DNA from 2 places in the Halalkalibacter sp. HAAS-P014 genome. Region 2 is predicted to be linked to the other one. Evidence: predicted binding sites of a transcription regulator. Region 2 holds the regulator's gene; the other holds the start of a gene.
What was found. The regulator NrdR, encoded in region 2, represses ribonucleotide reductase genes. The targets are predictions, from matches to a motif close to AACACNATATATNGTGTT.
Positions count from the first base shown of each region.

Region 1 (3,438 bases), on a different contig from region 2:
TTTGCAGCACGGATCAATTATTTTGGATATTGATGAAGATAAGTTATTTGATTTATTTAACTATTCTAGTGATAGACTACGTGAACGTATGCAGAAGAATTTTAAGAATAAAGCTGTAGCAATCAATGCTCTTCGTAACGAGCCATTATCAAAGGAAGAGGCGAAAGCTGCATTTAAAAGAGGGTTTGAAAAAGGCTTGAATATAGAATTGGAACCATATACCCTGTCTGAAAAGGAAAATAAAGTGGTCATGCAGATTGCAAGAGATCGCTATGAGAACGACGAATGGAATTATAGAAAATAATTAAAAAGAGACTTGTCGATATATACAGACAAGTCTCTTTGACTTTAAGGGTAAAACTATGGAACTATTTATTATTTATTAGGTAATAGTTCTTTAAATTTAGTTTGAAGGTCTTGAGTTACTGGGCCTACAGGGAATGACGTTGATAATTGTCCACTTACGGTTGCAATAGGTGTAATCTCTAACGATGTACTTGTAATAAATGCTTCGTCTGCATGTTCGAGCACCTCGACTGGAAAAGGTTCTTCTACAACGGCATAATTATGTTTTTGGGCTAAGTTAATAATGAGTTGTCTCGTAATTCCGTTCAAAATTAAGTTTGTAGCAGGATGGGTATAAAGTACTTTATCTTTGATTAAAAATAAATTTGATGAAGAGCCTTCAGTTATCGTTCCATCCCGATGAAGGATCGCTTCTAGACAATCATTATCTGCCGCCTTACGTTTAGCAATGACATTTCCTAGTAGATTAATTGTCTTAATATCGCAACGAAGCCAGCGAATATCATCTGTAAGCCATACATTTATGCCATTTTTTTGAATGGCTTCAATACTTTGAGACTGTTGTGTAAAAGCTGTAAATACAGGAGTTGCATCTCGTGAATACAAGTGATTTCTTGGCTCGATACCACGTGTGACCTGAAAATAGACGGTCCCATTTTGAATGGAGTTCTTCTCAACTAATGTATATATTAATTCAGTTATTTTCTCATTCGAAAAGGGGAGAGGTAGGTCAAGTTTTTTCGCGCTTTCAACAAAGCGATCTAGATGTTGTTCCATGGCAAATGGACGACTTTCATAAAGTTTTACTACTTCATAAATTCCGTCGCCAAAGTAATAACCACGATCATCAAAGTGGACTGTTGCGTCTTTTCTAGGGATTAATTTTTCATTTTGGACTATATATTCCATTATGATTCCTCCAGTTTGTCTAACTTATAGAAGATTGTTTATTTTTTTGTGTTTCTAGGATATCACAATATTATCATTCATCTAGTAAAAAATTTGTCAACTAAATTGATTGAATCGGCAATCAGTGATGTGATAAGAAGTTGAACGAAATGAAAATTTAGCAAGAGACAAATTTATTCATTTTGTCGAAATAAAACGGATAAAAATCTCTTAAACTCGTAAATGCTTCAATTTATGATTTATTACAAAGTTGACAAAAAGAGTAAAAATATAATCTGGCACAATATATGGTGTATTTAAAATAAAACTGAGCACAATATATTGAATCTAATAATAGTCTTGTGGTAAGCTTAGCCAAGAATAATCGTAAAAGAACTAAATAACGATTTATAAACAAACTAGATTAGCGAGTGTTTAATAGAGTTTCCGAATAAGAGGAGGAGAAGCGAATGGCGATGACAATGTCAAGAGTAATGCGCCTAAACGTTGAAAGGTTAAATGAGGATATTAAGCAATTTTCTCAAGTACATCCTATAACGAGTGATATGAAGATTACACAAAAAGGTGTATCACGACTAGTAATGTTAGACCGCTATACATTTAAAGATACGGAAAAGAAGACATTAAAAGAAGGTGACTTTGTTGTCTTAACAGTAAAGGATGATCCGAAGTTTCCGGCTCGCGGTTACGGCTTTGTGATCGAACTAGATCATGAAACAAACGTTGCAAAGGTACTTGTTGATGAAGAGTTTAGGGGAGTACTTGAGGGGGATGAGGCGGAAAGTGGCATTGTTTCTCGTTCGCTTGATACGATTGAAAAGCCTCTTGAGTTGTTTTATGAGCAGATTGCAAAACGAAACGCAACTGGACTAGCTTCAGTAGAACCAACAGAGGAGAAAAGACAAGAAGCGTTTAAGCAATTTTATGAGCAACTCGTTGCAATGAACTTTATTCCAGCGGGACGAGTGTTGTATGGTGCAGGTGCTGAAACAGATGTAACATACTTCAACTGTTATGTAATGCCATATGTTCAGGATTCACGTGAAGGGATTTCTGAACACCGTAAGCAGGTAATGGAAATTATGAGCCGTGGTGGAGGGGTTGGGACGAATGGTTCAACATTAAGGCCTCGTAATACACTCGCTCGTGGAGTAAATGGTAAATCTTCAGGATCCGTTTCTTGGCTAGATGATATTGCAAAGTTAACACATCTTGTGGAGCAAGGTGGTTCAAGACGTGGAGCCCAAATGATTATGCTATCAGATTGGCATCCAGATGTTTTAGAATTCATTATTTCAAAGATGCAAAACCCACGTATTTTGCGCTTTTTACTTGAAAATACAGACGATGAACAAATTCAAAAGCTCGTTAAAGGCAAACTCTCATTCACACCTTTAACAGAAGTTGAAGAATCGATGTATCAAGGGATTATAAACTATAAAACCATTCCAGGCCTAGGAGGGTTTGATCCTAAAGTCATCCAAGATGCAGAAGAAAAGTTACAAGTCGGTGGAACATACTCTGTTAACAATTCAGAATTTCTAACTGGAGCTAATATTTCTGTTTGTTTAACAAAGGAGTTTATGGAAGCTGTTGAAAATGATGAAGAATACGCATTACGTTTTCCTGATGTTGAGAATTATAGCGAAGAAGAAATGGCTGCTTATAATGAAAAATGGCATGAAATCGGTGATGTCCGTGAGTGGAGCGCATTAGGCTATGGAGTGAGAACGTACCGGATCATTAAAGCGAAGGAACTTTGGAACCTTATTAATATATGTGCAACGTATAGTGCTGAACCAGGTATTTTCTTTATTGATAATGCAAATGAAAAAACAAATGCAAAAGCATATGGGCAAAAAGTAGTTGCAACAAATCCATGTGGAGAGCAACCACTTGCTCCTTATTCAGTTTGTAACCTTGCAGCGATAAATTTAGCAGAAATGGCTAATAAAGAGACAAAGGAAGTCGATTTTGCTAAGTTGAAAAAGACTGTTGAAGTCGGTGTACGCATGCAAGACAATGTAATTGATGCAACGCCTTACTTCTTAGAGGAGAATACAAAGCAAGCTAAAGGTGAAAGAAGAGTTGGACTAGGCGTTATGGGGCTTCATGATCTGCTAATTTATTGTGAAGCAGTTTATGGATCAAGTGATGGAGATAAGCTTGTAGATGAGGTTTTTGAGGTAATTGCTACAACGGCATATCGTACAAGCATGGAAC
Region 1 is NZ_JBWQTV010000003.1:15,875-19,312, forward strand. It holds gene AC1FXZ_RS02655 (lipoate--protein ligase family protein) at 1-304, shown strand, start outside; gene dat (D-amino-acid transaminase) at 376-1,215, opposite strand; gene AC1FXZ_RS02665 (vitamin B12-dependent ribonucleotide reductase) at 1,665-3,438, shown strand, end outside.
Region 1: the regulator NrdR is predicted to act here: its motif matches at 1,493-1,510, upstream of AC1FXZ_RS02665 (vitamin B12-dependent ribonucleotide reductase).

Region 2 (3,438 bases):
TGGTAAAGATGAAGATATTACAATTGTAATGGGTGTAAATGATGGCGATTACAATCCTGAAGAACATGATATTATCTCGAATGCATCTTGTACAACAAACTGCTTAGCACCAGTAGCGAAAGTTATTGATGAAGAGTTTGGTATCGAAAGTGGTTTGATGACAACGGTTCATGCATATACGAATGATCAGAAGAATATTGATAATCCACATAAAGACCTCAGAAGAGCAAGAGCATGTGGGCAGTCAATTATACCGACTTCAACAGGTGCAGCAAAAGCAATCGCTAAAGTTTTACCTCAATTAGATGGAAAACTTAATGGAATGGCTTTACGTGTACCAACACCAAATGTATCTTTAGTTGATTTAGTCGTGAATGTTAAGAAAGATGTAACGGTTGATGAAGTGAATGCAGCATTGCAAACTGCTTCACAAAGTTCGCTAAAAGGCATTCTTGGATTTACGGAAGAACCACTTGTGTCAATTGATTTTAATGGCAATGAGCAGTCTTCAATCATTGATGGATTATCGACAATGATTATGAATGACAGACAAGTGAAGGTACTTGCTTGGTATGATAATGAGTGGGGTTATTCATGCCGAGTAGTTGATCTAATGAATCATGTTGCAAACAAATTACAAAAAAAAGTACATTTTGCATAAAGGATCGTAACCGAAGCAATGACTAGTTCATTGCTTCGGTTTTTAACGAGAATATCAATGTACATATTGTGAGATCATAAAAATAATTGTTGTTCCAACAGAAGTATTTGAAGATCAGTAGAAGGAAGTAACATACTACTGGTATGTAAAAAAAGTTGGTAAGAACTGTTGCAATCAAATAGTAAACAAAGTATACTGATTTTCGTGAACTTCAATTACAGCAAATCAGGAACTGTTTTTTACAGAAAGGGTTAGGACCTCTCTGGACTAACTTTCCCCCGTGTAATAAGACATTCCTACATGCTTGAGAAGGCATGAATTAATTTGTAAAGGGGGATTCAACTTATGGATACTATGGGTCGTCACGTAATTGCTGAATTATGGGGATGTAACGTAGAAAAGTTGAATAATATGAGTTTTATTGAACAAGTATTTGTTGATGCTGCTTTAAAGTCAGGTGCTGAGGTCCGAGAGGTTGCTTTTCACAAATTTGCTCCTCATGGTGTAAGTGGGGTAGTTATTATCTCAGAATCACATTTAACAATTCACAGCTTCCCTGAGCACGGTTATGCAAGTATTGATGTATATACTTGTGGAGACCTTGATCCAAACGTTGCCGCTAGTTATATCGCTGAGTCTTTAAGCGCTACTAGTAGTGAAGTGGTTGAGGTGCCTAGAGGAATGGGTCCAATAAAAGTTGAAAAATCAAAAGTTCAAGCATTATAACTAAAATAAAGAGGTTGACTCAGGTCTTTCTAACCTATAAGTTTTTATAGTTACATGTAGGTTAGATTTTAGGAGTCAGCCTCTTTTGGTTTGGTTATTACTGTTGCACGTATTTTTAAGTGTTTTTATGTTGTGATATATCGTTTTCTGCAAGAAGTCTATCTTGTCATCTTTCGACTTTTTCTATATCATAAAATAAAGATAACTTAAAGTTGGCGACACTTTGAAAGTGGAGATGATCAAATGCTATGTCCTGCTTGTCATCATAATGGAACTCGGGTACTTGATTCTAGGCCAAGTCATGAAGGCCGTTCTATTCGTCGAAGAAGAGAATGTGAAATGTGCAGCCATCGTTTTACAACCTTTGAAATGGTAGAGGAAATACCGTTGATTGTTGTGAAAAAAGATGGAACGCGCCAAGAGTTTTCACGTGAAAAGATTCTTCGAGGGCTAATCCGTGCGTGTGAAAAAAGGCCAGTCTCTCTCGATACTCTTGAGAAAATTGTTAATGGTGTTGAACGTGAGATCCGAGGATTGGGTAAGAATGAGATACAAAGTCATGATGTTGGAGAGTTAGTGATGGAAAGACTAGCTGACATTGATGATGTTGCATATGTGAGATTTGCATCAGTTTACCGACAATTTAAAGATATAAATGTATTCATTAAGGAACTTACTGAACTAATGAATAAAAATGATTGATAGAGCTTAAGCGATGTTCGCTACAAGCTCTTTTTACGTGATAGAACAATTTAGTTCATGTTAGAGGTGAGTAGTAGATGACTTGGCACTGGAGGGAATTGCTACCTGTCGATCGGTTTTCCGTACGGACAAGCAATTATATTACAGAAGTAGATCGTCTTGTATTAACATTATTGTATCAACCACTAACAGGTGCAGTGGCCCATAGTTTGTATGTAACTATGTTATCTCAATTAGAGAATGATCAATATTGGAGTGAGGAGCAAACACATAGACAACTTATGTTGCTCTTGGGTGTTTCGCTTGAAGTAATTTATGAAGAAAGAAAGAAACTAGAAGGAATAGGGCTTTTAAAAACGTACAAGCGTAAAAATGACGATGGTGGAGCAACATATTTATATGAACTTCAACCACCGATGACACCGAAACAATTTTTTGAAAATGATGTTTTAAGTGTGTACCTATTTAATAGGCTTGGAAAGTCTCACTACCGTCAGTTGCGTGATCGTTTTACGCTAGACAAAATAAATGAAGAAGAATATACGGAGATGACATATGCATTCGATGAAGTCTATGTCTCCTTACACCATTCGGAAATGGTTTCTAATCTCCAATCTGAAACAGGAAATGCTTTAAAAACAGACCAAGGCAAAGAGTTGGTTATGATAAATGAGTCCAATGAATTAGAGTTTGGTGAATTTGATTTTGAGCTCCTTGAAAAAAGTATTTCTTCCTTTATTGTTCCCAAAGAAGCATTAAATGAAGATGCCAAAAATACCATTAGCAGACTTGCGTTCGTCTATAAAATTGAACCGTTAGAAATGAGCAGCATTGTTGAACAAGCTATGATCCATGATGATAAACTGGATTTAAATGAATTAAGAAGAAAGGCTCAAGAATGGTACAAACTTGAACACGGGAATGAGCCCCCGGGCTTAGGTATGCAAAAGCAGCCACCCAAACATCAAACGTTACTTGGTAAAGAACCACAAACAGAAGAAGAAAAAGTAATCAAGTTCTATGAAACAACGGCACCAATTGAATTGCTTCAAGTACGGTCTGAAGGATCAAAGGTTCCGGTTGCTGATATGAAAATCGTGGAATCACTGATTATTGATCACCAATTGCTTCCAGGAGTCGTAAATGTCTTACTTGAATTTATTCTTTATAGTCAAGACATGAAGTTGTCAAAGGCCTTAGTTGATAAAGTTGCAGGACATTGGTCAAGGAAAAAGGTCAAGACAGTTAAGGAAGCAATGCAGCTTGCTCAACAGGAGAAACGAAAAGCGAGGGAGCTAGAGAATAAAGTTAACAATCCTCCAAATAGAAAGAAAAATACCCAGCGTGGG
Region 2 is NZ_JBWQTV010000022.1:25,761-29,198, reverse strand. It holds gene AC1FXZ_RS17825 (glyceraldehyde-3-phosphate dehydrogenase) at 1-661, shown strand, start outside; gene speD (adenosylmethionine decarboxylase) at 1,007-1,387, shown strand; gene nrdR (transcriptional regulator NrdR) at 1,631-2,089, shown strand; gene AC1FXZ_RS17810 (replication initiation and membrane attachment family protein) at 2,167-3,438, shown strand, end outside.